DNA from 3 places in the Micromonospora sp. NPDC005087 genome. Region 2 is predicted to be linked to each of the others. Evidence: riboswitches for the same ligand, from Rfam matches in the RefSeq annotation. Region 2 holds a riboswitch; each other region holds the start of a gene.
The links. Region 2 has a riboswitch for cyclic di-AMP ahead of ACFYPS_RS26905 (transglycosylase family protein). Riboswitches for the same ligand answer to the same signal wherever they lie in the genome.
Positions count from the first base shown of each region.

Region 1: another riboswitch for cyclic di-AMP. It lies ahead of ACFYPS_RS24675 (C39 family peptidase); the one in region 2 lies ahead of ACFYPS_RS26905 (transglycosylase family protein).
Region 3: another riboswitch for cyclic di-AMP. It lies ahead of ACFYPS_RS14640 (NlpC/P60 family protein); the one in region 2 lies ahead of ACFYPS_RS26905 (transglycosylase family protein).

Region 1 covers NZ_JBIALB010000011.1:201,264-211,038, forward strand. The annotation lists gene ACFYPS_RS24655 (glycosyltransferase) at 1-339, opposite strand, end outside; gene ACFYPS_RS24660 (polysaccharide pyruvyl transferase family protein) at 429-1,754, opposite strand; gene ACFYPS_RS24665 (hypothetical protein) at 2,151-2,555, shown strand; gene ACFYPS_RS24670 (hypothetical protein) at 2,706-3,470, shown strand; cyclic di-AMP (ydaO/yuaA leader) riboswitch at 3,764-3,905, shown strand; gene ACFYPS_RS24675 (C39 family peptidase) at 4,132-4,977, shown strand; gene ACFYPS_RS24680 (alpha/beta hydrolase) at 5,143-5,889, shown strand; gene ACFYPS_RS24685 (CDP-glycerol glycerophosphotransferase family protein) at 5,907-7,577, opposite strand; gene ACFYPS_RS24690 (bifunctional cytidylyltransferase/SDR family oxidoreductase) at 7,618-9,135, opposite strand; gene ACFYPS_RS24695 (ABC transporter ATP-binding protein) at 9,283-9,775, opposite strand, start outside.
Region 2 covers NZ_JBIALB010000014.1:18,225-27,999, forward strand. The annotation lists gene ACFYPS_RS26890 (SDR family oxidoreductase) at 84-782, opposite strand; gene htpG (molecular chaperone HtpG) at 1,003-2,931, shown strand; gene ACFYPS_RS26900 (hypothetical protein) at 3,533-4,699, shown strand; cyclic di-AMP (ydaO/yuaA leader) riboswitch at 5,081-5,252, shown strand; gene ACFYPS_RS26905 (transglycosylase family protein) at 5,254-5,901, shown strand; gene ACFYPS_RS26910 (hypothetical protein) at 5,971-6,318, opposite strand; gene dinB (DNA polymerase IV) at 6,430-7,617, opposite strand; gene ACFYPS_RS26920 (GNAT family N-acetyltransferase) at 7,663-8,187, opposite strand; gene ACFYPS_RS26925 (N-acetyltransferase) at 8,184-8,702, opposite strand; gene ACFYPS_RS26930 (FMN-binding glutamate synthase family protein) at 8,760-9,775, opposite strand, start outside.
Region 3 covers NZ_JBIALB010000005.1:162,353-172,127, forward strand. The annotation lists gene ACFYPS_RS14595 (dihydrofolate reductase family protein) at 14-658, shown strand; gene ACFYPS_RS14600 (DUF3592 domain-containing protein) at 798-1,355, opposite strand; gene ACFYPS_RS14605 (hypothetical protein) at 1,407-1,796, opposite strand; gene ACFYPS_RS14610 (VOC family protein) at 1,979-2,683, shown strand; gene ACFYPS_RS14615 (alpha/beta hydrolase) at 2,883-3,617, shown strand; tRNA gene ACFYPS_RS14620 (tRNA-Gly) at 3,737-3,810, opposite strand; gene ACFYPS_RS14625 (zinc metalloprotease) at 4,058-5,041, shown strand; gene ACFYPS_RS14630 (pyridoxamine 5'-phosphate oxidase family protein) at 5,120-5,677, opposite strand; gene dcd (dCTP deaminase) at 5,777-6,355, shown strand; gene ACFYPS_RS14640 (NlpC/P60 family protein) at 6,442-7,482, opposite strand; cyclic di-AMP (ydaO/yuaA leader) riboswitch at 7,495-7,630, opposite strand; gene ACFYPS_RS14645 (hypothetical protein) at 7,861-8,340, shown strand; gene ACFYPS_RS14650 (N-acetylmuramoyl-L-alanine amidase) at 8,389-9,775, shown strand, end outside.

The DNA.
Region 1 (9,775 bases), on a different contig from region 2:
CGCGGAAATCGTCCCGGGCGGCAGCCAGTCGTCGCTGTCGACGAACCAGACGTACCGCCCGGTGGCCACGTCGAGACCGGCGTTGCGGGCCAGCCCCAGGCCCACGTTGTCGGTCAGGTGCACGATGCGTACGCCGGCGCGACCCGCGGCGTACGCGCGCAGCATCGCGGGGCAGCCGTCGGGGGAGGCGTCGTCGACGGCGATCAGCTCGACCGCCCCCGCCTCACCCGCCGGGATGTCGGCCCGGATCGACTCCAGGCACTGGTACAGGTACGCCTCGACGCCGTAGACCGGCACGACGATAGTCAGCAGCGGGGCGTGCGTCGGCTCGAAGACCACCTCGTCACCATTGACGACGCGGATGGACGGCCTCGGAACCTCACGTGGCGCCCGAGCGTGGGCCGCCTGAACAGCGGTCCAGCACGGGGTTAACGGTTGAGGATCCGGCGCACCGGCCCGGGCAGGGCCCGCCCGACCCGGGCCCGCAGCCGCTTCTCCCCCAACGTCGCGATCTCGCGCCGCAGCTCACCGTTCTGGTCGTGCAGCCACTGCACCCGGGCCAGCAGCTCCTCCGTCGCCGTGGCGGCGGCCGGGCGTACGGCGGGCGGGAAGGTGGTGGCCCGGACCTGCGCGTCGAAGCGACTGGCGCTGTCGCCGTCGGCGAACGAGTTGCCCAGATCGTGTTTCGCCAGGAACGAGAGCATGGTGGCGTACCGGGCCTTGTGACCGTTGTTCAACGCCGTGTAGTCGGCCTCCTCGTAGAGGTCGGCGGCGTCGACGTCGGCGGGCACGTCCTTCATCACCCGGTGCGGGATGTCGAAGTAGCGGGCCAGTTCCAGGGTGCGCGAGTCGTGCGCGAACAGGTACCCGGGCGTGCCGGCGACCAGCGCGGTGATGGTGCCGTGGATGCGGGTGCCGAAGGCGAAGTCGAAGCCGGCGAGGTAGTCCATCCAGGTCCACGGGTCGAGGAACATCCGCACCTTGTCCTCGGTGAACAGCGGGTGCGAGCTGTGGATCGGGATGGTGCTGGTCTTCCCCCGGTCCTCCGGGGCGTCGCCGTAGAGCAGGGTGCCCAGGGTCTTCAGGTCCTGCGGGAGGTAGCGCAGGTTGGGGTAGCGCTGCTGGTGCGAAGCGATGATCTTCCCCATGGACTTCACGTACGGCGAGACGGTCAGGGCGACCTTGTCGTGCGGCTCCAGCGCCGCCTTGCCCTTCTCCACCCCGAGGGTGTCGCCGTGCAGGAACATCGACGGGCAGCCGATCACGTCGACCGCCGAGAAGCCCAACGTGCGCAGGTAGCCCTCGGTGATCTCGCCGCGTACGCCGATGCTGTGCGAGCGGTCGAGCACCGCGCGGACGAACCGGCTGACCACACCGTCGATCGGGCGCAGGTACTCCCGGTCGCCCGCGACATTCGTCTGTACGCCCACCCCCAGCACCACCACCGGGATCTTCAACCGCTCGACCAGCTTGGTCATCGCCTCGATGCGGTGCGCGTAACTGCGGCGGAACGCGTTGGCCAGCGGGATGACGTAGACGTCGTACTGCTCGTTGATGCGGTCGACGTCGCGTAGGTCGACCTTGAAGCCGGTCGAGGTGATCTCGGCGGTGCTGGTACGCAGGATCTTGTGCGCGGCGTGGCTGAAGACCAGGTTGCCGCTGTTCTCGCCGATCCAGTTGCCCTGAAACGTCTCCTCCGGGGAGTAGACGTCGAAGGGGCCCTTCTTCGCCCGCATCAGAATCCGCTGGTGCATGGGGCTCCACCTCTCGTCTGCTGGCGCCCGGGCACAGCACCGCCCAGGCCTGGACAGGCGGGCGAGCCGTCACCTCCGGTCCCGGAATATTAGGACACGCGTCAGCCGGAACATACGCAGGCGTCACCATCGGCGAGGTGACGGGTGCCGACCGCCGCCGGTACGGTGCCCGGTCGGGCGGCACCGGGACCGCCGGCGCCGGGTCGGCTCCCGTCCTGCCGCGCCAGCGGAGCGGGACAGCCGACACCGAGCGCCGATCGGCGTGCGCCGACCGCTGAGCGGCCCGCCGCTCGACGTCCACGACGAGCGTCCGCGCTGGTCAGATCCGGCGGCGCGGCGGTATCCGACACGCCCGGCGTCGATGCGCCCGGACGGCACCGGCGGTAGCGTGGGGGCGTGCCTCCCGTCGCGCTCACCTGTCCGCTGTGGTGGGTGGCGCGCTGGGCGACGCGGATGCTGACCAGCCTCGCCGTGGTCGCCGCCCTGGCCCTCGGCTCGGGCGCGTCACCCGCGTCGGCCGCCCCGCCCGCCTCGGCCGTCCCGCTGCCCACCTCGGTGGTGTCCTCGGGCTCTCCGTCGTCCGGATGGGTCGCCCCCACGGGCGCCGCCGACCTCGCGGCTCCGGTCGCCGTCGACCACACCGCCCCGCCGATCTCGCCGGACGCGCCCGCCGCGGCACCCGCCGTCGAGGCCGCCGTGCCGGCGGAGGCCGGCGCCTCCGCGATCGGGACCGGTCCGCAGCGATCGCCGCGCACCGCCGATCCGGCCACCCGGGCGTCCCGGGCCCCGCCGAGGCTCTGAGCCACCGGGACGACGTCCCGCCACCGCGCCTGTCGAATCACGTACCTCCGCACACCCCGCCCGTCGGCCCGTGGCCCGCCACGGTGAATCCCGGCCCGGGTCGGCCGTGCGGCTCCCCACCGCAGCGATCTTCCCCCCGAGGTGCCGTTCATGGAGACCGTCCTCTACCGGTTCCTGACCGAGGTTCCGCAGGCCGCCGCCATCTGGTCGGCACTGCTCCTGTTGGCCCTGACCGTGCTCACCGTGCTGATCGCCCGCCCCGAGCGGGACCGGCCGACCGACGAGGAGTCCCCGGCGCCCACGGCCCGGGAACTGGCCGCCGTCGAGGCGGCGGACCTGCGCCGGTACGCCGAGGAGGTGGCCGTCGCCGCCGCCGGCGCGGCGCAGACCGCCCGCCGACGTCGCGCCGACTGGCTGGCCGCGCAGGAGGCGGCCGAGCGGGCCTGGGCCGGGTACGAGGAGGCGGACCGCGCCGCGCGCCGCTTCGCCGGCGCCGGTTCGCTGCCCACCCCCCGCACGCCGCGCTCCCCGACGGAGTACGCCGCCCGGGAGCGCTACCTGCACCGCGCGGCGATGGCGGCGCACTGGCGCGGCGACCTGTCGATGCGTCAGCTCACCGACGTTTTCGCACACCGCAACGGCTGGGATCCCCGGCGACACCCGGTCGAGCAGGAGGTGCTGCTGAGCCGCGCTGTCCGGGACGGCAGGTGGGTCGAGCACCGGGCCGCCGCCGAGCGCGAACGATCCACGTGGCGCGATGCCGAACTGGCCGCCGAGGCGGCCCGCACGCTCGCCGAGGAGGCGTGGGCAGCGGCGGCCCGGTTGCGGCCGGTCCGGATGCCGGTCCGACCGGCGCCGACCGCGGCGGCCCGTGCGGCGACCGCGGCGCGCTGGCGCCCGGCGCGGGTGGGCTGACCGGAAATGTCCCGACCGGAAGCGTGAGCCCGGTCACACCGACGCCGGATCGGGCAGCTGGAACGGTCGGGCGCAATGTTCGCGCAAATGCGGCGGCATTGTCGACGGCCTGTCCGGTTGTCGACCGGAGGCGCCGCCGCAACCGGTTGTCCCATCGAGTCACGTCAGTGGCAATACGCGCAGAAATTGGCGCTCGATTTCAGGTTTACGCAGGTGAACCTGGCTTGGCAGGGCTTGAGCCGGCCAGTAGTGTCGTCCCGTCCGGTGCGGTAACCGATCGCAAGAGGCGACGCCGCGCCGACCCGCTCAATCGTGATCAACGAACCGGGGACCCATCAGTTAGTCCGGGGTGAATCTGCGAGCCACGGCCCGCGGTAGGGCGATCTTCCCGCCCGAATCCGTCAGCTAACCCGGTAGGCGGTGTCGGAAGGAGTTCCATCCTCGTGCAGCACCTCTCCACCCCTCGGTTGTTCCTCCGCCTCCACGGCGCCGCGGTGCCCCCGCTCATCCGTCCGGTGAGCTGACCCTCCGGGTCACCGCCTCTCCCGCCCGGCCACGCCGGGCACAACCCTGAGCGGTTCACCACCCGCGGACCACGGTCCGCGCGCTGGCGCCTGCCCGGATATCGGTCCGGCCCGGTGTGCCGCTCTCCCCCCGATCCGTGGAGGACCCCGTGAAGCACACCCTGAAGCGTCAGCTCCGTCGTCTCGCCACCGAGCGCCCCTACCAGATCGTCGCCGCCTCCGCCGCGGCCCTGGCGCTCGCGACCACCACCGGCGCCCTGATCGCCGGCACCGACGACGCCCCGGCCAGCCAGCACACCGCGACCACGGTCGCCGAGATGCGCAGCGACACCGTCGCCTCCCGCGGCGAGGCTCGCGTAGCGGCCCCCTCGGCCAGCACCTCGCCGAGCACCGCCACCCCGACGGCCAGCGCCGCGTCGCCCGCCGCCAAGGCCACCGGCAACCCGGACCTGACCCGTAAGCCGGCGCCGAAGCCGCCCGCGACCAAGGTGCTCGACTACGACTACCAGGCGCAGAACACGTACTACAACTGTGGCCCGGCGGCCACCCGCAACGCGCTCAGCGCCACCGGGATCGACCGCACCCAGGACAAGCTCGGCGTCGAGCTGGGCACCACCGAGATGGGCACCAACTCGGCCCTGGACACCACCCGGGTGCTCAACGCCGAGGTGAAGGGCTCCCCGTACCGGACCCGGATGTTCGCCGGCGCGCCCAGCCCGGCCCAGATGGACCGACTCCAGGCCGACGTGGTCGCGGCGATCACCGCCGGCCGGGGCGTGGTGGCCAACATCGCCGGCGACGCCACCGACACCGATGGTGGCTGGCACTCCTACGGCGGCGGGCACTACATCGCCGTGGTGGGCTACAAGGACAACGGCCGGACCGTGCGGATCGCCGACTCGGCGAACGCCGCCGATCCGTCGTACTGGATCACAACGATCGACCTGGCGAACTGGATCGCCACTCGGGGTTACTCCGCCTGACCCGGGCGCAGCCGCCGCGGGCGCCGTCCCCCACAAGGGGCCGGCGCCCGCGGCGTCTTTTCATGTGGTCGACAGCCGGTGAAGCCGTACCGCGCGAGGTGGTTCGCCGTCGTGCCGCCGACGAGGACTCTCGTACCCGTCGGCGAACCGTGGGAGACTGCGGCCGTGGTGGATGAATCGCGTGGTCACACCAGCCGCGGGCCGGTCCTGCTGCTGCTGCACGGGATGGGGGCGACCGGCGACGTCTGGCTGCCCTGGGCGCCGCTGCTTGAGCAGCACTGGCCGGGGCGGTGGCTGGCACCGGACCTCGCCGGTCACGGCTGGTCGGCGCCGCTGCCGTCGTACTCCTTCGCCGGGTTCGCCGAGCGGATCGCCCACGGCCTCGCCCCCGACGACCGGATCGTCGTGCTCGGGCACTCGCTGGGCGGGGTGGTCGGCCTGGCGCTGGCCGCCCGCGCCGCCGGATCGCCGGTGGACGCGGTGGTCGGGCTGGGCATCAAGGCCGTCTGGTCACCCGACGAGCTGACCCGCGCCGCCGAACTCGCGACCCGCCCGATCAGCTGGTTCGCCAGCCGCAGCGAGGCGGCCCGTCGCTACCTGCGCGTCTCCGGGCTCGCCGGTCTGCTCCCGCCGGACCACCCGGTGGTGGACGCCGGGCTGCGCCAGGTCGACGGCCGGTGGCGGCTCGCGATGGATCCGGCCGCGTTCGACGTCGGCGATCCCGACCTCGCCGCGCTGGTGGCGGCGACCGACGTGCCGGTGGTGCTGGCCCGCGGCGAGCAGGACCCGATGGTCACCGACGCGCAGCTCAAGGAGTTCGGCGTACCGGTCGTCACCCTGCCCGGGCTCGGGCACAACGCGCACGTGGAGAACCCGGGGGCGGTGCTGGCGCTGCTGGACGCGTACCGCTGAGCCGTCCGGCGGCGGCCCTAGACCGGTGCGGAGGCGGCGAGGGTCTTCGCCGGCGCCAACTCCCGGCGGGCGGCGGTCAGGAACGCCTCGGCGTACGACTCGACGGGGAAGTCACCCAGGTAGCGACGGCGGGTGACCCAGCGCTTCTCGGCCGCCGGATCGGTGTCCAGCAGAGCGGTCAGCACCTCGTCCACATTCGACATGTCCCGGCGCAGCACGTAGCCCGCCCCGGACAGCGGGAAGTTCTCCACGAACCGCTCGCGCTCGTCGCCCATGTCGGTGACGGCGTACGGCTTGCCGGAGTAGAGGTAGTCCGAGATCACCCCGGACACGTCGGAGACCAGCGCGTCGGACCGGTTGACGCATTCGGTCAGGCTCAGCTCCCGGGCCGCCGCGCCGACCACGTGCTGCCGCCCGGTGCGGGCCCGGTCGGCGAGCAGCAGCTCGGTCAACCGGCCGAGCTGCCGGGCCGAGGCCGGGTTCTGCGCGGTGTACGGGTGAGCCCGCAGGATCACCGTCGCGCCGCGCTCGAGCAGCCGGCGCAGCAGTTCCTCGGCGACCGGCAGCGAACAGTAGTCGGCGTCGGCGTGGTGCCCCGTCCAGGTCGGGGTGTAGAGCACGATCGGGTGGGCCAGGCCGCGCACCGGCTCCGGGCGTACCTCGATCGCCTCGACCTGCGGGCGGCCCACCACCACGAACTTCTCCGCCGGGATCTGCACCCCGGCGCGGGCGTACCGGTCGATCGCCGCCGGGCCGGCCACGAAGATCCGGTCGAAGATCCCCGACACCGGGTTGGCGCTCGGCGCCTTGTCGCTGTCGCCGTGGTGCAGCTGCACGTGGGTGAGTTGGGTGAACCGGATGCAGTGGCTGTTCTTCGCCCCGTGGTTGACGTAGAACGCCGCTCGCAGGCTCGGAACCAGCGCCTCGTCCATCGCCCGGAGGGTGGGGCAGTAGACCACCGGTGCGCTGGTGGCGGCGGAGATCGGCCCCAGGAAATCGGGCTCGCGCACCACGACCATGAACGGCCGGCCGATCCGCTCCAGGTACGGCAGCCACATGGTGACCTGGTACTCCGAGCCGGGCGGTGCGGAGAAGTAGAGCAGGAACTCCGGCTGGTGCCGGCGCAGCGCGCGGGCCACCGCCCCACCGCCGGCGGCTGGCCGGAAGCGACGCCGGGCCAGGTCCAGTGCGACCGCTCCGGCGCAGGCGCCCACCAGCAGGCTGGCGACCAGCGCCACGGCGGCGGGCAGTGCCACCGCGGCGGCGAGAGTCACCGCGCCGAGCAGCCCGAGCAGGGCGGTGCCGAGCTGGTCGGCGATCAGCGGCGTCCAGGCCCGCACGGGCAGGTTGGCCACCCGGATCTCCAGGTTGCCGGCGGTCCGCAGCGGCCCCACCAGCAGCACCAGCCCCAGCAGGACCAGCGCGGTGGCGACGAGCGCCGGGTCGAGCCCGTCGTCCAGCCGCCGGGAGTATCCGACCAGGACGGCGGCGCCGATCAGCGCCGTCTCGGCGACGAGGTCAGCGCCGGGTCGGATCCGCTGCTCGGCGGCCGCCGCGACCAGTGCGGCGACGGCCAGCGCCAACCCCCATCCGGTGGCGCCGGTCAGCGCCACCGCGACGAAGGCCAGCACGGCCAGGCCGGTGCTCAGGCACCGGGCGGCCAGCTTTCGGACCAGATCACCACGCATGTCGCTCCGTTCGCTGCCGTCCCGGGTCCGTCGCCGTCAGTCAGCTCACGGAGGCCGCACCGGCCGGCGAACCGACCCGACCCGACCCGGACTGGGCCGGCACGGTCGGGGAGGGACCGTCGCCGGGCGCCCGGCGTACGTCGATCACCTGGCCGGTCAGGTCGGAGATCAGCACGTCGAGCGAGGACTGGGCGACGGCCTCCGCGGCGAGCAGGGTGTGCTCCGGCTCCTCGCCGAAGGCCCGCGTCCGCATCGGGGTGGCGGTCCGCTCGGGGTTGATGCAGTTGACCCGTACGCCGACGTCGGCCCACTCGTCGGCCAGTGCCTGGGTGAGGTTGACCAGGGCGGCCTTGGTGGCGGAGTAGAGCGCGTAGCGGGCCCGCCCCCGGGTGTACGAGCTGGAGGTGTAGAGCAGCAGCTGGCCCTTGGTCTGCTGGAGGTACGGCAGGGACTGCCGGGCGATGGTCACCGGGCCGACGAAGTTGACCTGGAGCAGCCGGTCCATCGTCTCCTCGTCCATCTCGGCGAGGGCGCCCTTCTCCAGGATCCCGGCGGTGACCACCACGTGGTCGATCCGGCCGGTGGCCTCGAACGCGGTCTTCAGCGCGGCCTCGACGTCCTCGGCCCGCTCTACGTGCGTGCCGGTGGTGGAGCGGCTGAACGGGAAGACCTGGGCGCCGAGGCGCCGGGCCAGCTCGGTCAGCTCGTGGCCGATGCCGTAGCTGCCGCCGAACACGACGATGGTGCGGCCGGTCAGCTCCTCGGTGTAGCTGCGGTGGTCGGTCAGCCGGGGCGCCTGCGCGGCGGCGAGCTGGAAGAGCTTGTCCGCCAGGTGCACGTCGACCGGGTGGGTGACCTTGATGTTCTCGTCCGAGCCGTCGATCACCTTGATCGGGGTGCCCGGCAGGTAACGCAGCACCACGCCGCAGTCGTCGGTGGCGGCGAAGTCCGGATCATCCTCGGCGATCCGGTACGCCTCGCGGATGGTGGGGGAGCGGAACGCCTGCGGGGTCTGCCCGCGGCGCAGCCGGGAGCGCACCGGGATGTCGGTGATGCAGTCGTTCTCGTCCACCTGGATGATCGTGTCGGCGGACGGGATGGCCACGTCCACGGCGTCGTAGGTCCAGAGCGCGTTGACGCACTCGCGCACGATCCGGCCGCTGAGCAGCGGGCGCACCGCGTCGTGGAAGAGGATGTTGCAGTCCGCCGGGCCGACCGCGTCCAGCGCGATCCGGGTGGTCGCGTTACGGGTCTCGCCGCCCTCGATCACCTTGGTGACCTTGCGCAGGCCGGCCTTCTCGACGATCTGCCGAGCGTCCTCGACGTGCCCGGTGGCCATCAGCACGATGATCTCGTCGATCTCCGGCGCGGCCTCGAAGACCGCCAGGGTGTGCTCGATGATCGGCTTACCGGCGATCTTCAGGAGCTGCTTCGGGATGCCGAGGCCCAGTCGGGTTCCGGTGCCGCCGGCCAGCACCACGGCCACCGTCCGCGAGGGCCGCCAGGGTGCCGGGCTCTCCGGTGTGGCGTCCGGGCCAGTGGTCTGGTCCTGCGTCATTGCCGGATCCTCACTTTCAGGGATGCGTTTAACGGAAGGTTCCGCCCGGGCGGCGACGGAATGAACCTTAACGCGCGAACCGCGTCGCCCCAACGCGGGCGACGCGGGTACATGGCGCCATGTCGATGCCGGAGGTTCGCCGGCACTCTACTTGCTGTTGGCGTACGCCTCGTATGCCCGGATCACCTCGTTGGTGGGCCCGTCCATCCGCAGGACGCCGGATTCCAGCCAGATGGTCCGTTCGCAGGTGTCCCGTACCGAGGAGAGCTGGTGGCTGACCAGGAACACCGTTCCGGCACCCTCGCGCAGCTCCCGCACCCGCTGCTCGCTGCGCTTGCGGAAGCCTTTGTCGCCGGTGGCGAGCGCCTCGTCGATGAGCAGCACGTCGTGCTTCTTGGCGGCGGCGATGGAGAACCGCAGCCGGGCCGCCATGCCGGACGAGTACGTGCGCATCGGCAGGCTGGCGAAGTCGCCCCGCTCGTTGATCCCGGAGAAGTCGATGATCCCTTCGGCCTGCTGGGCCACCTCGTCGGGGTGCATCCCCATCGCCAGGCAACCGAGGGTGACGTTGCGCTCACCCGAAAGGTCGTTGAGCAGGGCCGCGTTCACGCCCAGCAGCGAGGGCTGCCCCTGGGTGTGG
Region 2 (9,775 bases):
GCGGACGGAGCTGACCGCGTACCCGAGGACGGGCCGCCGCCGGGAAGCCGGCGGCGGCCCGATCACGGCCGTGGTGCGGCAGCTCAGGGCAGCTGCGGGTAGAGCGCGGCGACGCCGCCGGCGAGCCCGGCCTGGACCTGCCGGCTGATGTCGTCGGCCACGATCTCGTAGGCGTCGGCCTCGATGCCGTCCACGCCGAGCCGCGCGATGACCGCCGGGTCGGACTTCGGGGCGGTGACCGCGGCGGTCATGTCGGTGTCCATGTAGCCGACGTGCAGGCCGGCGACCCGGACCCCCCGGTCGGCGAGCTGGGCGCGCAACGCGTTGGTCATCGACCACTCGGCCGACTTCGCGGCGCTGTACGCCCCGACGCTCGGGAAGGTCACCCAGGACAGCACGGAGAGCACGTTGAGGACAGTCCCGCCTCCGTTGCCCGCGATGATCGGAGCGAACGCCCGGACCATCGACAGGGTGCCGAGGTAGTGGGTCTCCAGCTCGAGCCGGACGAGGTCCAGGTCGCCTTCGAGCAGGTCCGATCCGGTGTCGATGCCGGCGTTGTTGATCAGCAGGTTCACGTCTCCGGTCAGCGCGGCGGCGGCGGCCACCGAGGCGGGGTCGGTGATGTCCAGCCGGACCGGCGTCACGCCGGGCAGGTCGACGCTGTCCGGGTTGCGGGCGCCGGCGTAGACGGTCGCGCCGCGGGAGAGGAGTTCGGCGGCCAGGTGCCGGCCGAAGCCGCGGTTGGCGCCGGTGACGAGGGCGGTGCTTCCAGCGATCTTCATGGTCTGCTCCAGGGGTCGCGCGCCGCTGCTCGGGCGGAACGGTGGGTCGTCAGGCTCGTGCGGCCTCTTGCTCACCGAGACGCTATCGGGCTGACTTACGTTAGGCAAAGTCAGCTATCTCACGAAGCGGCATCGCCGGATCGGGAATACGACCCGGACGCGGGCACGACCCAGCCGGTGAAGGCTCGTATCCTGTCCGCGAACCTCCGCACGAGCCGACATGGGAGACGGTGTGAGCAACCAGGCCGAGACGTTGGAGTTCCAGGCCGAGGCGCGTCAGCTCCTCCAGTTGGTCGTCCACTCGATCTATTCGAACAAGGACGTCTTCCTGCGGGAACTCATCTCGAACGCGTCCGACGCGCTGGACAAGCTGCGGCTGGCGACTCTGGTCGACAAGGACCTCGTCGCCGACACCGACGACCTGCACGTCGCCATCGAGGTCGACCGGGACGCCCGCACCCTGACCGTGCGGGACAACGGCATCGGAATGACCCGCGACGAGGTCGTCGGGCTGATCGGCACGATCGCCAAGTCGGGCACCGCCGAGCTGCTGCGCCAGCTGCGCGAATCCGCCGACGCCCGCGCCTCGCAGGACCTGATCGGCCAGTTCGGCGTCGGCTTCTACGCCGCGTTCATGGTCGCCGACCGGGTCACCCTGCTGACCCGAAAGGCCGGCGAGACCGGCGGCACCCGCTGGGAGTCCGCCGGCGAGGGCACGTACTCGATCGAGACCGTCGACGAGGCGCCACAGGGCACCACGGTGACCCTGCACCTCAAGCCGGCCGACACCGAGGACAACCTGCACGACTACACCGCCCAGTGGACCATCCGGGAGATCGTCAAGCGATACTCCGACTTCATCGCCTGGCCGATCCGGATGCGCGTCGAGCGCTCGGGCGCCGACGGCGAGGCGCCCACCAGCGAGGTGCAGACGCTCAACTCGATGAAGGCGCTCTGGGCGCGGCCCCGCGACGAGGTCGACGCCACCGAGTACCACGAGTTCTACAAGCACGTCAGCCACGACTGGGCCGACCCGCTCGAGGTCGTGCACATGAAGGGCGAGGGCACCTTCGAGTACGAGGCGCTGCTGTTCCTGCCCAGCCACGCCCCGCTGGACATGTTCGCCCCACAGGGCCGCCGTGGCGTCCAGCTCTACGTCAAGCGCGTGTTCATCATGGACGACTGCGAGGCGCTGGTCCCCACCTACCTGCGCTTCGTCAAGGGCGTGGTCGACGCGCACGACCTGTCGCTGAACATCTCCCGGGAGATCCTCCAGCAGGACCGGCAGATCCAGATCGTTCGCCGTCGGCTGGTCCGTAAGGTCCTCGCCACGGTCCGGGACCTCAAGGCCAACCACCCCGAGCGCTACCGCACGTTCTGGACCGAGTTCGGCGCGGTGGTCAAGGAAGGGTTGATCGACGACACCGACAACCGCGACACCCTGCTGGAGATCCTGTCGGTGGCCTCCACCCACGACCCGGCCGAGCCCACCGACCTGGCCGGCTACGTGGCACGGATGAAGGACGGCCAGAGCGACATCTGGTACGCCACCGGCGACTCCCGGGCCGCCATCGAGAACTCCCCGCACCTGGAGGCGTTCCAGGCCAAGGGCCACGAGGTGCTGCTGCTCACCGACCCGGTCGACGAGGTGTGGGTCGAGCGGGTCGGCGAGTACGACGGCCGTCCGCTGCGGTCGATCGCCAAGGGTGAGGTCGACCTGGACACCGACGAGGAGAAGCAGCAGGCCGAGGCCGAGCGTGAGCAGCAGCGACAGGAGTTCGCCGGGCTGCTCGACTGGCTCGGCACCACCCTTGCGGACAGCGTCCGGGAGGTCCGCCTGTCGTCGCGGCTGACCACTTCACCGGCCTGCGTCGTCGGCGACGCGCACGATCTCACCCCGACCCTGGAGAAGATGTACCGGGCGATGGGGCACGAGGTCCCGTCGACGAAGCGGATCCTGGAGATCAATCCCGGGCACCCGCTCGTTGCCGGGTTGCGCAAGGCCCACGAGCAGAGCGGGAGCTCCGAGGCCCTGACCGAGACGGCCGAGCTGCTGTACGGGCTGGCGGTGCTCGCCGAGGGTGGCGAGCTGGCCGACCCGGCCCGATTCACCCGGGCCCTCGCTGACCGGCTGGCCCGCACCCTGTAGCCGGAGGGGGACTGATCCTTTCGTCGGATGGGGCGGCGTCGCTTTCTGGATCATGCAGCGTCTGCAGGTAGCCACAAGCTTCACTACTCCGATGGCTGCGCCGAGCCCACCCGACGCCGCTGATCCAGATCACGGCGCTGTCCGAGGAGCAGACGGACAACGTCTACGACGCGTCGAGGTCGGCGGAGTACGCGCATCCGGCGGGCCGCCGCCCGGCTGCGGGTGACGTTACCGAGGCGGCCGGCACCCCGTACGGCGATTACGGGCCTCGGCCGTTACGGAAGGGTTGGGAAAAGTGCGGCGATAGTCGTTGGTGATTCGCAAATAGCGCTGACCTCTTCGATTGTGTTACATCGTGGAATCCGGGCAGCGCTATTTCATGCTGCGCGTATTCGCGCTAACGAGACAGATTGGCCAGTTTGGAGCGCTCCGCACCCGGCAGGGCTCCCGGAAAATTGCGACGGCAATATGCTCCCCGACAGGCCCCTTCCACTGTCAATAGACACAAGCAAATATCTCATTCTCCATTCCGATCGACGTGCGAAGCGGGGTTCAGGAATGGGCTGCCGCAGAGTGCGGATGCGCCACCATTGGGGGACACATGGCCGTCGTCGTAGTGCTAGATATCGATGAAACTCTGCGCGAGCAGCACAGCCTGACGATCGAAGTCCGCTCGGACGACGCCGGTGTGCCCGTCGCGGTGGCCGCGCTCCGGCAGGCTCTGCTCCGACTCGAAGCGACGGGAGCCGGCGGGGAGCGGGTGGGCCCGGCCGTCGTCTCGTCACCGATCGCCTTGCCCGGCGCGCAGCTCCTCGTGATCGACTTCGGCCCGATCCCCGCCGAGCATGTCCTCGCCATACCGGAGCTGCTGGCCCGGCAACTGCGCGATGCCGGTGTGCGCGACGCTCTGGTCTCGGTGGCCCGGCGCGGCCCGAGCCACGACATCGAGGAGTTCGGCGTGTCCGCCCGGGCTTACCTGCGCGGGCCACTCGGCGCGCCGTTCGGCGACGCCCCGTGCCAACTGCCCCCGCCCCTGCTGAACGTGGCGCTCGACTGGTTGCACGCCGAGCGCGGACCCGCGGACGAGCTGAGCGCTGTCGTGCTCGGCGTGCGGGTTCCGCTCACCGCCGAGGCGGCCGGCTCGGCCACCGCCACCGTACTGTCTACTCTGCCCACAGCCATCACGGTGACCCTGCTCGCCGGCGACCTCACCAACCGGCTGGTGGCCGCGACCGTCGGCGGCTACCACGACGTGCTACCGGCGGCGGCGCTCTCCGTCGCGCAGCCGCGCGCCGACCCCGCCGACGCTGGCGACCTGGCCGGGCCGATGCACCGGTTGCGCGACAAGCTGCACGCGCACAGCGGATTGCTGGTCTGGGCCGGAGTGGACGCCGAGCCGGACAGCCGTCGGGTGAGCACGCCACAGTGGTCGCAGCGGCTCCCGAGCGACGGAAAGCCGGTGACCCGGCGGCCCGGGGTGGAGATGCTCGCCGACGCGCTCATCCCCGACGCCATGTGGTACCAGATCCTCTCCGCCGGGCACCTCGACCGGCTCGGTGGCCTGCCACCCGGGGCGACGCCGCTGCCCGGCCGGCGGGCCGAGTTGACTGTCGGGGACGCCGAACAGTGGCTGCCGGGCCACCCCGACGCCCTCGCGGTTCTCGCCCGGGGCCGCGAGCTGCTCGCCGGCTGCCTGGTCGACGAGGCGCAGGCGTGGCAGATGACGGCCGCCCGGATTCGCCGTGCCACGCCGCCCGGCGGCCGTTGACCGCACCGGGCGGGACGGTCGGCGTACCAGGGGATGCGGCAAGCGGTGCGAAGTCGCCTGGTCGCCGCGACCAGCCACCGCTCGTCTGGGCACGAACCGTCGGGACCAGCCAGATCGTCTACAGCGCCCTCGGTCACGACGTCCGGTCGTACGAGTCGCCGGGACACGTCGAACTGCTCGCCGGATCGTGGCCTGGCTCCGGCACGAGACCTGAAACGCCGGCCTGATCGGAAACGGTCCATGGTGGTCACTGCACACACTTCGATTGCCCGCAACCGCTACGCGGCTCGCCCCGCGCGGCCCGGTGAAGAAGTTCACAGGGGGTGGGCGACCGTCACCGACCGTGCCTAACGTCGGTCGGGTTCGCCAATGCGGACACCGCGACCGGCAACGCCAAATCCTGCCCCCGGTCGTCGGAACCCAGTCACCCGGGCAGGAGCGGGGGACCCAACGTTCCTCGGTGCACGTCACCTCGGGGTGAAGCCGCCACCGCGCGGCCGGGCTCCTCGGCCCGAACCCGACAGCTCACCTCGCCGGCGTGGAGGAAGCCTCACATGTCATCTGCACACACGCCCCGTCATCGACGGGTCACCACCCGCCGCGTCGCCGTCGGCACCCTGGCCGTCGGCGCTGTCACCGGCGCCGTCGCCCTCTTCGGCCCGGCCGCCCCGGCGCAGGCCGGGGTCAACTGGGACGCGATCGCCCAGTGCGAGTCCAGCGGCAACTGGCACATCAACACCGGCAACGGCTACTACGGCGGGTTGCAGTTCTCGCAGAGCACCTGGGCCGGCTACGGCGGCAAGAAGTACGCCGCCCGCGCCGACCTGGCCAGCCGCGGCGAGCAGATCGCGATCGCCGAGAAGGTGCTCGACGGGCAGGGCATCGGCGCCTGGCCGACCTGCGGCAAGAAGGGCGGCTCGTCGGGCGGCTCCGCCGCGAAGTCCGCGACGAAGAAGTCCGAGTCGACGTCCAAGCCCCGGGAGCGGTCGTCGCGCGGCGAGCAGCCGGCGACCCGCAACCACAAGCGCACCGCGCCTTCCACGGACGGCAGGACGTACCTGGTCAAGCCGGGCGACACCCTGTCCGAGATCGCCCAGGCCCATCAGGTGGCCGGCGGCTGGCAGGCCCTGTACGAGCGCAACCGTCAGGTGGTCGGCGGCGACCCCGGTCTGATCTTCCCGGGTCAGCGGCTCGCCCTCTGACACACGACGCGCGGGCGCTCGACCGGACTCCGGCCGGGCGCCCGCGGGCGTGTCGAGAAGGGGTGGGCGTCAGGCGGCCGACACGGCGGCTTCGGGACGCGCCGACCAGGCCCGGCGCGCGGTCGGAACGCCCTCAGCGGGCCGGTCAGCGGATGCGGTTGTTTCCTCGCCCCGCGTCGGAGCGACTGTGGACGGTGTGCCGGCCGCACCACGGGCCAGCCGGAGCGCCTGTTCAGCGGAGCTGCGGGCCGCGCACGGCCACGGCTGGCCGGCGCAGAGCAGGTTGCGGCAGGCGCCGTCCTCGTCCGGCTCATGTGCACTGAGCACGTCGATCGCGAGCTGCCAGAGCAGCGGGTCGGTCACGTCGCCGGGACGCTGCTCGCGCCGGCTCGGACGGTTGCTGGTGTCGTCGGACATGGTGGTCCCCCCTGGTCAGACTGATCTTCACTACGTGACCCGCTGCGGCCGTCGCCAAACCCCTCGCCGCTGTGATGTCCGGCGCTTTCGCCCCGCCGCCACCTGGTGCGGTCAGTCCGGCAGCAGCGGCACCTCGACGCCCGGATCACGGCCGAGCAGCACCGCGCGGGTGAGCGCCGCCGATCCGAACCGGTCGCGGACCGCGTCCACCGCGGCGTCCAGCTCGGCTCCCGGATTGTGGTGGAACGGCAGCTCCGGCTGGACCGGGTTGTCGTCCAGGTTGCCGACCGAGACGCCGATCAGCGTGACGCCCCGCCGGTCGATCTCGGGCAGGGCGGCCCCCAGCAGCGCCCGCGCGGCGGCGAGCAGCGGCGTGGTGTCCGCGGTCGCCTTGCGGACGGTGTGCGAGCGGGTGGCCCGGGTGTAGTCGCCGAAGCGCAGCCGCAGCATCACCGTGCGCCCGGACCGTCCGGCCGCCCGCATCCGCCGGGTGACCCGGTCGACCAGGCCGGCCAGGACGGCGTCCAGTTCCGCCGGCGCGTGTGGCGTACGGCTCAGCGCGTGCTGCGCGCCCATCGAGCCGCGTCGGCGGCCGACCAGCACGGCCCGCGGGTCGCGGTTGTGCGCCAGGGCGTGCAGGTGCCGGCCGGCGCCCGCGCCGAGTATTGACACCAGCGCCGCCTCGCCGAGCCGGGCCACCTCGCCGACGGTGCGGATCCTCCGTTCCCGCAGCTTGGCGGCGGTGACCGGGCCGACGCCCCACAGCCGCTCCACCGGCAGCGGGTGCAGGAACGCCAGCTCCGCGTCGGGCGAGACGACCAGCAGCCCGTCCGGCTTCGCCACCCCGCTGGCCACCTTCGCCAGGAACTTCGTCCGGGCCACGCCCACGGTGATCGGCAGGTGGACCCGTTCGCGGACCTCCCGGCGCAGCCGCTCGGCGATGTCGGCCGGCGGCCCGACCAGCCGGCGCAGACCGCCCACGTCCAGGAACGCCTCGTCGATGGAAAGCCCCTCGACCAGCGGGGTGGTCTGCCGGAAGATCTCGAACACCGCCCGGCTGGCCGCCGTGTACGCCGACATCCGGGGCGGCACGACGATCGCGTCCGGGCAGAGCCGCCGCGCCTGCTGGCCGCCCATCGCGCTGCGTACGCCCCGCGCCTTCGCCTCGTAGCTGGCCGCCAGCACCACGCCGCCGCCGACGATCACCGGCCGCCCCCGCAGGCGCGGGTCGTCGCGCTGCTCGACCGACGCGTAGAAGGCGTCCAGGTCGGCGTGCAGGATGCTGGCCCCGGGCGACACGTACATATGTTCGCATGGCGTTCGCGATCACCACAGTGAGCTGCGCTAACAGGGCCGCCGGTCGCTGATTTCCCCGCCCGTTGGCAGCGTGTAGTGATGAAGTGACACGGCGCTTCCGTCCGGGGCGGTCCACTGCGCCGTGCTGGTGCCGGTGCACCGCCACCCGGTGCGCTCGTAGAGGGCGGTGGCCGCGGTGTCGCTGACAGCCACGTCGAGCAGCAGGTCCGTCCCGCGCTCGGCCGCCCACCGCCGTGCCCGGGTCAGCAGAGCAGCGCCCAGCCCGGTCCCGCGGGCGGTCGGCGACACGAAGAGGCGAGTCACCTCGGCGGTCGGCCGGGCGAGCGACCCGTCCGCCGGGTCGGGCAGCCGTTGCACCGCCACGTGCCCGACGATCGCCGAGTTGGCGTCGACGGCGACCCACGCGCGCGCCGGACGGGGCTCGCGTAGCCACTGGTGCGGGTCGGCGGGCCAGTTCAGCGGGTACCGGTCGGCCCCATGGACGAGGGCGAGCGCCGCCACGCATCCGTCGAGGTCGGTGGCGCGCCGCCGCCGGATCTGCGGTGCGGTCACAGCTCGTCGAACGGGCCGGCGTACCGGAACTCGCCCCGGATCGACTCCCGCCACGCGCTCAACGGGCGGGCCTGGAAGTACTGCGGGCCCCACGGCTGCGGCGGGGTGACGCCCAGCTCGACGGCCGGTCGAAACCCGAATCGCGGGTAGTAGTCGGGGTGGCCGAGCAGCACCACCAGCGGCTCGTCCCGGGCGTCGGCCGCGCCGAGCACCGCGTGCATCAGCGCCGAGCCGACCCCGCGCCGTTGCCGGTCGGGAAGCACGCCGAGCGGCCCCACGCCGAGGGCGACCGGTTGGCCGGCCACCTGGGCGCGGGTGGCCACCACGTGCCCCACCACCTGCCCGTCCGGGTCGGTCGCCACCAGGGAGTACGCGGGCAGCCAGCCCTCGTCGGCGCGCAGCGCGTCGACCAGGGTCGCCTCGACCGGTACGCCACCGTCCGGCGCGGTGAAGGCGGCGGCGTGCACCGCGCGGATGGCGTCGACATCGGCGGGCGTCTCGCGTCTGATCAGCACCGCGCCACGATACGGGGCCCCCGGCGTCCGCCTCCAGGGGTTATCGGCGAGCGCCGGTCAGCCGACGGCGGTGGGGGAGGGCGTCGCGCTGCCGCCCTGCGGCGCCTCGGGTGCCATCAGCCGGACGATCTCCGCCCGGTCGGCCGGCGAGGGCAGGCCCCACTCCGGCCGGTAGCCGTACACCTCGTGCAGGGGAGTGGAGCCGGTGCGGCCGTCCAGGATCTCCACCGCGTCGGTGCCGATCAGGCCGGGGTGCTCCACGCCGCACGCCTCGGCGACCTTCACCAGGTCCCGGCGCAGCGTCCGCAGGTAGTTGGCCGCGCGCACCGACTTCAGCGTCGGGTCCAGCCCCCGGGCCAGCCAGGCGTTCTGGGTCGCCACGCCGGTGGGGCAGGTGTCGGTGTGGCACTTCTGCGCCTGGATGCAGCCGATCGACAGCATCGCCTCCCGACCCACGTTGACCAGGTCGCAGCCGAGCGCGAAGGCCACGATGGCGTTGTCCGGCAGGCCGAGCTTGCCGCCGCCGACGAAGACCACCTGCTCGTGCAGGTCGTGTTTGGCGAAGACCTTGTACACCCGGGAGAAGCCCTGCTGGAACGGGAGCGACACCGAGTCCGTGAAGATCAGCGGCGCGGCGCCGGTGCCACCCTCGCCGCCGTCGATCGTCACGAAGTCGACGCCCCGGCCGGTGTCCCGCATCAGGGTGGCCAGCTCCTGCCAGAAGCCCAGGTCGCCGACCGCCGACTTGATGCCGACCGGCAGGCCCGTCTCGGCGGCCAGCAGCTCCACCCAGTCGAGCAGGCTGTCGCAGTCGGAGAACTCGGCGTGTCGGGAGGGGCTGACGCAGTCCTGACCGGCCGCAATGCCCCGGGTGGCGGCGATCTCGGCGGACACCTTCGCGCCGGGGAGCAGCCCGCCGAGGCTGGGCTTTGCGCCCTGGCTCAGCTTGATCTCCAGCGCTTTCACCGGCGCGCTGGCGACCAGATCCTTCAACCGGTCCAGGCTGAACCGGCCGTGCACGTCCCGGCAGCCGAAATACGCCGTACCGAGCTGGAAGACCAGCTCACCACCGT
Region 3 (9,775 bases), on a different contig from region 2:
AAGAGGAGATCCCATGCCGCAACTGTTGCGGGTGCAGTGCTTCAACGTTTCGCGCGACGGGTTCGGCACCGGTGAGGGGCAGGGCCTGGAACGACCCTTCGGCCACGCGGACCCCACCCCGCTGTTCTCCTGGCGTGCCGCCACCGCCAGCTTCGTGTATCGCACCGAACCGGGCGGCACTCGCGGGCTGGACGACTACCTGACCCGCGACGCCGAGTGCAACATCGGCGCGGAGATCATGGGTCGCAACAAGTTCGGCCCACAGCGCGGCCCCTGGGAGGACCACGAGTGGCAGGGATGGTGGGGTGACAACCCGCCGTTCCACACGCCGGTCTTCGTACTCACCCACCATGTGCGGCCGTCGTTCACCCTGGCCGACACCACGTTCCACTTCCTCAATGCCAGCCCCGCCGAGGCGCTGGCCCGGGCGAAGCAGGCAGCCGCCGGTCGGGACGTACGCCTCGGCGGTGGGGTGGCGACCATCCGCGAGTTCATCGAGGCCGACCTGGTCGACACGATGCACATCGCCGTCGCGCCCGTCGACCTCAATCGGGGCGAGCGCCTGTGGGACAGCCACACCGATCTTCTCGACCGCTTCCACCTCGAGTCGGTGCCCAGCCCCAGCGGAGTCACCCATCTCCTGTTCTGGAAACGATGACCGCCAACACGATCACAGCATGCTGACCCGTTGCCCTGAGCACGGTCGCCTACCGGCGGGACAGCACCAGCATCCAGTAGCCGTCGGATGTCAGTGGCCGTGTCAGGATCGTGTCAGGGGGTGACAGGCCCGGCGCCGCTCAGTGCCGGCCGACCCGCTTGTGCTTGGAACGGCTGGTGAACCCGGCGCCGCCACTGTTGGAAGCGCCGGGCCGCCGCGGCGCCGTGCGCCGGGGGAACCATCTCCGGAACGGGATGCGGGAGATCGTCAGCAGAACCGCCACGACCAGGATCACGAACCCGGCCGCGCCGATGACACCTTGGATGCGGCCCCGGTGTCCACTGAGCGCGTCGAAGTCGGTGACGAAGTCGCTCGGATCGGTGGGGTTCACCCAGATCGGCACGACATCGCCGGGTGGCAGACACACCTCGAAGCAGCCCAGCTCCTGCTCGTACGTCCGGCCGGCCATCTCGTACCGGAGATACATGGTGGTGGAGCTGCCACCCCGCTTGCTCTCCCGGTCGTAGACGACGGCCCGCGCCGGCACACCTTCGGCCCGCAGTTCGGTCTTCCAGTCGTCGAGTGCGTACTGGGTGTGCAGCGGCAACCAGAGCAGGGCACCACCGGCCACCACCAGCAACACGCATCCGACGGTCACCCAGACCGGGCGCCTCAGCAACATGATCAGGCGGCTCACCGGCTCATCGTGCCGCTCCGACGCAAGGATCACGCCCGCTGTCGCTCGAAGTCAGATGATCTGCGTCAGTGCCAGATGACAGGAGAACAGGAGCGCCGCTGTCGCGATCGGCCACGGCCACCAGCGGCGGGGTCGGGGAAGCCGGATCAGCGAAGTCACGAGGCAGAGCGCTCCCGCGAGCCCCGTCGCGGCGGCCACGATCCAGAAGGTCCGCAGCTCCGGATGCCAGCAGGCTTCCAACCCGTCGACGGCGGGATCGCACGGTTCGGGACCCGGGCCGGTGAGCGCACGCACGAAAAAGCTCAGGTTGAAGGCGAACACCAGCAGGAGCGGAAAACCGACGATCGCGAGAGGGATCGCCACCCCGAGGCGCAAGGCGCGAGTGCGGGCACGGATGGTTACCCGCTCAGGGCCTGCCGGACGGCCATCTACGGTGGTCACTCCGACATCATGGTCGCCGGCACGCCGCTCGTCGTCATCCGACCGTTCGGCATTACGAGATCAAGTTGTCAGGTCCGCCGGCCCGGGTGCATCTCCGGACCAGCACGACCGGCGCCGCCCTGTCGAGCCGACCTCACCGAAACCACGTTGTTGTTCTGCTGGCCCGTGTCTACGGTGCAGTGATGCTCTCGCGAATGCTGACGGTGACCTTCGATGCGCATGACCCTGCTCGCCTGGCGCAGTTCTGGGCCGGAATGCTCGGCCGGGAGGTCGTCGAGGACGCCGATCGTGCGCTCCTGCCCGGCGACGACACTCAGCTCAGCCTCCAGTTCGTCCCGAGCCGCACGAAGAAGGTGGGGCCGAAACGCCTGCACCTTCACCTGACCAGCGCCAGCGACGCCGCCCAGCAGCACACGGTGGCGCGGGCACTGGGGCTCGGCGGCGGTCACCTCGACGTCGGGCAGCGCCCCGAGGAGGGGCACATCGTCCTTGCCGACCCCGAGGGCAACGCGTTCTGCGTCATCGAGTCCGGCAACGGCTTCCTCGCCGGGTGCGGCCTGCTCGGGGAAATCGCCTGCGACGGCAACCGGGAGGTCGGCCTCTTCTGGAGCGAGGCGCTGGGCTGGCCGCTGGTGTGGGACCAGGACGAGGAGACCGCGATCCAGTCACCGCACGGCGGCACGAAGGTCGCGTGGGGTGGCCCACCCGTGGCCCCCAAAACGGCGAGGAACCGGCAGCGCTTCGACCTCGCCCCGGCCGGTGGCGATCAGCAAGCCGAGGTCGATCGGCTGGTCGCCCTCGGGGCCACTCGGCTCGAGGTCGGTGCGGACGGCGCCGTCCTACTGGCCGATCCCGACGGCAACGAGTTCTGCGTCAGAGGACGCTGACCGCAGCGCGGCGCCCCGCGAGCCCCCGCAAAACCGGTTGGCGGACCGCGGCGACACTGCTACTTTTCCGGAGGCCGTGCGAGAGATCGAGGAGGTGGTACCCGTGAACGTATCGACATGGGTGCTCCCCTCCGGGGTCACGGTCGGGCGATAGGTCGTCCGGGAGCGCCGTTCACGAGCACTCCCGAAAGGCACGACCATGCGATTCACTTCCGAGCAGCGCCTCGACGACGGCGTCCTCGAACGCGAATTCACCCTCGGCGAGATCCCCGGCATCCTGTGGACGCCCGGATCCGCATCCGCACCGGTCCCGCTGATCCTGCTCGGCCACCCCCCGCTCGGACTGCGCAAGATGTACCCCCGTCTGGTGGCTCGGGCCCGGCACTCTGCGGCGGAGGGCTTCGCCGCGGCCACCATCGAGCTCCCCGGCAGTGGTGACCGGCCCCGTTGGGCCGCCGTCGAGCAGGCCCGCGCCGACCTGCGCCGGGCGCTGGAGGCCGGCGAGCCGGTCAGCGACGAGATCATCGACGCCCTCATCCTCCCGCTCGTCAACAAGGCGGTCCCGGAATCGCAGGCCGCCCTGGATGCCCTCCTGTCGCTGCCCGAGATCGGCGGCCCGGTCGGGTACTCGGGGGGAGTGATCTCCGTCGGCATCCGGCTCGCGGTGGTCGAGCCGCGCATCGTGGCCGCCGGCTTCTTCGCCGGGAGTTTCGTGCCTCGCACCATGTTCGAGGAGGCCCGACAGGTCACCATTCCGCTGCATGTCCTACTGCAGTGGGATGACGAAGGGAACGACCGGCAGGCGGCCCTGGACCTGTTCGACGCCTTCGGCTCCAAGGAGAAAACGCTGCACGCCAACATGGGCGGACACACCGGTGTCCCGCAGTTCGCAGGAGAGGACGCGGCCGGGTTCTTCGCCCGGCATCTGCGCTAGCCGCAGGCCCGGCCCGCCGTCAGGCCATCGGGCCGTACCGGCCGGTCGTAGCACGGTCGCTGACCTTGGAATATCGAAGGCCCTGGCTGGGACTTGTGTCCTGGCCAGGGCCTTGATCGTGGAGCGGGTGACGGGAATCGAACCCGCACTGTCAGCTTGGGAAGCTGATGTTCTGCCATTGAACTACACCCGCGAGCGGCACCACTGTACCTGAGTCACCCAGCCAGTGCACCCAGGTACCCCGCCCCCACGTGACGGCCGACCACCCGCCCCACCGCGGAGAACCACCATTGCCCCCCTGAGCCACCGTGCACGGAAAGTAGTTTCCTTATGACAAGATATGGCCATTCTCAAATGCATCGATGAGTTGTAACGTCTGCCACACCTTGCCAGCCACGGCGTGACACACCCCCTGCCACGTCGCCAAAAAGAGGTGGCCCATGGGACTTCGTCCCAACCTGCTGACCCGGCGTGCCGCCGGTGTCGCTTCGACGACTCTCGCGCTGCTGCTCAGCACCGCCGCGGTGGGCGTCGTTCCGGCTGCTTCGGCGTTCTCCGCAGCCCCCGGTGGCGCCTGCGTGGAGCCGACCGGCAGCCACGCCAACGCCCGGATGAAGCCCGGCGCGGCGGCGAAGCACGACCCGAACGAGCTGACCGCGAAGCAGGTACGCGAGCGGGACGCCGACCTGGCGGCGGCGCTGCGCGAACGCGCCAACTTCCGGGTCGGTGCCGGTGCCACGGCACTGGCCACCGTCACCATCCCGGTGGTGGTGCACGTGATCCAGGAGAACAGCACGCGTGCGGGTGGCAACATCCCGGACTCGCTGATCACCGCCCAGATCAACGTGCTCAACCAGGCGTACTCCGGTGCGACCGGCGGTGCCGTCACCGCCTTCGCCTTCCGCCTCGACAAGATCAACCGGGTGACGAATCCGTCCTGGTACCCGATCGTGCAGGGCTCGTCGGCGGAGCGGTCGATGAAGTCCTCGCTGCGGGTGGGCGGCAAGAACACGCTCAACATCTACCTGGGCGAGTTGAGCAACGACCTGCTGGGCTGGGCGACCTTCCCGCAGCGGAACCTGAGCAGCATGGACGGCGTGGTCGCGTTGAACGAGTCACTGCCGGGCGGAACGGCCACCAACTACAACCAGGGCGACACCGGCACCCACGAGGTGGGCCACTGGCTGAACCTCTACCACACCTTCCAGGGCGGCTGCGGTGGCTCGGGTGACAGCGTCAGCGACACCCCGGCCGAGGCGTCGCCGGCGTACGAGTGCCCGACCGGGCGGAACACCTGCTCGGCGGCCGGGCTGGACCCGATCACCAACTTCATGGACTACACCTACGACTCGTGCATGTACCAGTTCACGCCGGGCCAGGCCAGCCGCATGCTGACCGTGTGGAACGCGTACCGCGCCGCGTAGCTTTCCCGCGTACCACCGGTGCCGGCTCCGTCACGACGGAGCCGGCACCGGCGTCTTTCCCCAGGACCCCGGCCCCGGTCAGGCGGCCGAGCGTTGGACGTCACGGTTGCGGCGGACCGGGCGGGTCTGCGGTACGGGGGCCGGGCCGGCCGCCGCAGGCGGGGCGTGCGGATCGAGCCAGACCTGGACCGCCGGCCGGCCCTGCGCGCCACCCGTGATGCCCATGCCGTGCTGGTCGCGGCGGGTCAGCATCGCCACGTCGACGGTGAACTCGAACAGCCGCCAGTCGACCTGCGGCTCGGCCCGGGCGCTCTGCGCCAGCCGCGCCACCCGAGCCGGATCGGTCACCGGCCAGGCGTGCCCCGCCACGTACGCCTCGTCGTCGCTCTCCTCCGGCGGGAACGAGTGCAGCGCGTAACGGCCGTCCCGTTCGAGGTCACGGCGCTTCGGAGAGTCGATGACGAAGCAGAACAGACCCTCGTCGGTGATGACCGGGGAGACCGGGTGGACCCGGGGCCCGCCGTCGGCGCGGACCGTGGCCAGATAGCCGAAGCCCGGCCCGTACTGCTGAAGGAGAACGCGGATCCCGTCGGCGAGTCGGGGCTCGTCGGCGGCGAATTCGGACCAGGAAGCCATGTGGACATTCTATCGAACAAATGTACGATCAGCGACCTCGACGCGCTGGTCACCGGCACCGAATCCTGTCACTGCGGCAAACGCCGCTATGGTGGTCCGATGCTGCTCTCCGACCGCGACCTGGTCTCCGAGATCAAGGCCGGCACGCTGGGCCTGGAGCCGTTCGAGCCCACCCTGGTCCAACCGTCCAGCATCGACGTACGACTCGACCGGCTGTTCCGGGTCTTCAACAACCATCTCTACACCCACATCGACCCGGCAATGCAGCAGGACGACCTCACCTCGGTCGTCGAGGTGCCTGACGGCGAGCCGTTCGTGCTGCACCCGGGCGAGTTCGTGCTGGCCTCGACGCTCGAGGTCATCTCACTGGGCGACCAGCTCGCCGGCCGGCTGGAGGGCAAGTCGAGCCTGGGCCGGCTCGGTCTGCTCACGCACTCCACCGCCGGCTTCATCGACCCGGGCTTCTCGGGGCACGTGACGCTGGAGCTGTCCAACGTGGCGAACCTGCCGATCACCCTCTGGCCGGGCATGAAGATCGGGCAGCTCTGCATCTTCCGGCTCTCCTCGCCGGCCGAGCACCCGTACGGCTCGGTGGTGTACGGCTCGCGTTACCAGGGGCAGCGCGGGCCGACCCCGAGCCGCGCCTGGCAGCACTGGCGCACCTGGCCGACCCGCTGAAGCCACTCGTCGGGCAATGCGCCCGCCGTGTTAGTAAGGGGCCCCTCCTATACCGGAGGCGTTAAGAAGGGGCCCCTGCTTACATCTCAGCCTGGGCGGCCGTAGCTGTGGATCGGGCCGTCGTCGACCTTCTTCATCTTGATCGGCTGACCGGCCTGCGAGGCGTGCACGACCCAGCCATTACCCACGTACATCCCGACGTGGTGGATGTCGCTGTAGTAGAAGACCAGATCACCGGCGCGTAGGTTGGCCCGGCTGACGTCCTTGGTCACCCGGCTCTGCTGGGCGGCGTTGTGCGGCAGCGACACACCGGCCTTGGCCCAGGCGGCCAGCATCAACCCGGAGCAGTCGTACGAGTTCGGACCCTCGGCACCCCACACGTAGGGCTTGCCGATCTGGGCGCAGGCGAACTTGACGGCCACACCGGCACCGCCGCCGGGGTAGCTGGCCGGGCAGGGCGCCGGACGCAGCGGACCGCCGCCACCGTTGCCGTAAACCTTCAGGCGCAGCTTCTGCAGGCGGTCGATCTCGTCGTTGATCTGCTTCTTCTTGGCCGCCAGCTGGGCCTCGGTCCGGGTCAGCTGGGCCACCATCTCGTCCAGTGGCGCCTTCTGCGCGGCCAGTTGGTCACGCAGGTCGGCCACCTGCCGCACGTCCTGCTGCTGGTTGTGCGCAAACCGGTCGAGCATCTCGAGCTGCCCGACCACGTCGCTCGGTGACCGGCTGCCCAGCACGGCGTTGACGGTGGAGACGTTCTCGCCCTTGTACGCGCGCACAGCCAGGGAGCTGACCTTGTCCATCGCAGCGTCGACCTGGCGCTCCAGCGGGGCGATCCGGGCGGCCAGCGCGTTGGCCTGCTTGCGCTTCGCGGCCAGGTCGGCCCGGGTGGCGTTGTGCCGTTCGATGATCGGTTCGAGCTTGTTCCAGTCGGCGTCGATCTGGCGCTCGATCTCGGCGACGGAGGGGTCGGCGTGGGCCGCCGTGGCGCTGCCCGTCAGGACGACGGCAACGCCGACCAGGGCGGCGAGGGCGGTGGTGAAGCGGGACCAGCGTGAGCGCGGCACGATCGACGTCGGGCCGGCTGACGCCGACCGCTCGGACGACGGCCGCGGGGCATGGTGAGCCACCGGGTTCCGTACTCCTTCTTCCCGACCGCCTACCGGGTTAGCTGACGGGTTCGGGCGGGAAGGTGGACGCCCTACCGCAGTGGCTGCGGATTCACCCCAGAAACCTGGGTCCCCGGCTCGCTCGGAAGCGACTCGGCGGTGTCGGTCCGTTACCGCCCGGGTGGGCGGAGCTGCTGTCGGCCCGACGAATGACCAGAGTAGAGACGACCGTTACCGATCCGCAACCGGTGGGGCCGTGACACTCCGTACCGATTGCCGGCGACGACGGCCGGGAACGAAGGTTTCCTTCCACGAACCTCGGTAGGTCGAAAGGTATTGACGGGAGCCCCGGGCGGGGCGAAGGTGACCTCACTTCGCCCTTCAGATCTAGGGGGTTCGATGCACGGTCCAACCCTGTCCACCGGCCGGCGCGCGCTGCTCGCCGCCGCCGTGGTCGCCGCCGCGACCGCGGTTCCCCTACCCGCCGGCCCAGCCGTGGCCGCACCCACCGCCGACCGCCAGCAGCAGTACGCCGCCGCGGCGACCGAGTACGGCGTACCGGCCGACGTGCTGCTCGGCGTCTCCTATCTGGAGTCACGTTGGGACAGCAACGCCGGCACGCCGAGTACCAGCGGCGGCTACGGCCCGATGCACCTGACCGACGCCCGGCACGTGGCCGCCCTACCGGGGCGCAGCCACCACGACGCCGGCACCGAGGACCCGCGCGGCGACGACTCCCGCCCCGCACGGGAGATGGCGCCCCGACCCGCCGAGGATCCCGCGCCGCCCGCCGCAGCGTTGCAGACCATGGACGCCGCCGCCGCACTGACCGGCGCCGCCCCCGAGTCGCTGCGCACCGACCCGAGCGTCAACATCTGAGGCGGCGCGGCACTGCTGGCCGCGTACCAGCGGGAACTGGGCGCACCGGTGGGGGCCGGCACCGACCCGGCAGCCTGGTACGGCGCGGTGGCCCGCTACGCCGGCGCGGACAGCGCGGACGCCGCGGCGGCCTTCGCCGACGAGGTGTTCACCACCATCGGCGCCGGCGAGTCCCGGGTGACCGACGACGGCCAGCGGATCACGCTGCCGGCCCGGGCAATCCAACCGCAGCGCTCCTGGCTGGACCGGCTGGGACTGCGCCGGCTCGCCCGCCCCGACGGGCTGGAGTGCCCCCGCACCATCTCCTGCGAGTGGATCCCGGCGCCCTACGAGGCGTTCGGCGCCGGGAACTACGGCAACCACGACCTCTCCGACCGACCCGGCCGGCAGAAGATCGAGTACATCGTCATCCACGACACCGAGGCGAGCTGGGCGACCACGCTGCAACTCGTCCAGGACCCCACCTACGTGAGCTGGCACTACTCGCTGCGCTCGGTGGACGGGCACATCGCCCAGCACGTGAAGACCAAGGACGTCGGCTGGCACGCCGGCAACTGGTACGTCAACGCCAAGTCGATCGGGCTGGAACACGAGGGCTTCGCCGCGCAGGGCACCTGGTACACCGAGGCGATGTACCGGACCTCCGCCAAGCTGGTCCGGCACCTCGCCCTGCAGCTGGGGATCCCGCTGGACCGCCAGCACATCATCGGCCACGACAACGTGCCCGGCACCGTCGCCTCCACCGTGCGCGGGATGCACTGGGACCCGGGCCCGTACTGGGACTGGACGCACTACTTCACGCTGCTGCACGCGCCGCGGCTGGACACCGGCATCCCGGCCTCCGGGCTGGTCCGGATCGGCCCCGACTACGCCACCAACCAGCCGGCGTTCACCGGCTGCGTCACCGCCGGTGTGCCGTGCGCGCCGCGCGGCTCATCGTCGGTGGTGCTGCGCAGTGCGCCGTCCGCGGACGCGCCGCTGGTCAACGACATCGCACTGCGCCCCGACGGCACCCCGAACACGATGGAGGTGTCGGACCACGGCACCCGGGCCTCCGCCGGCCAGACGTACGCCCTCGCCGGTCGGCAGGGCGACTGGACGGCGATCTGGTATCTCGGACAGAAGGCGTGGTTCCACAACCCGGCGTCGGCGCCGACCGCCACCTGGACCGTCGGCGTGGTGGCCACCCCGAAGCCCGGACGGGCCACCATCCCCGTGTACGGGCGGGCGTACCCCGAGGAGGCCGCCTACCCGGCCGGGGTGCCATACCAGCCGATCTCGCCGCTGCAGTACACCCTGGCGGCCGGCCAGCGGTACGCCGTCGGCGCGGTGCTGCCGGGCGAGTACTACCGGGCCACCACGTTCGACGGCTCCTCGCCGGGCGACTGGACGGTCATCCGCGGCCAGAACCGGTACGCGCAGATCCAGTTCGGTC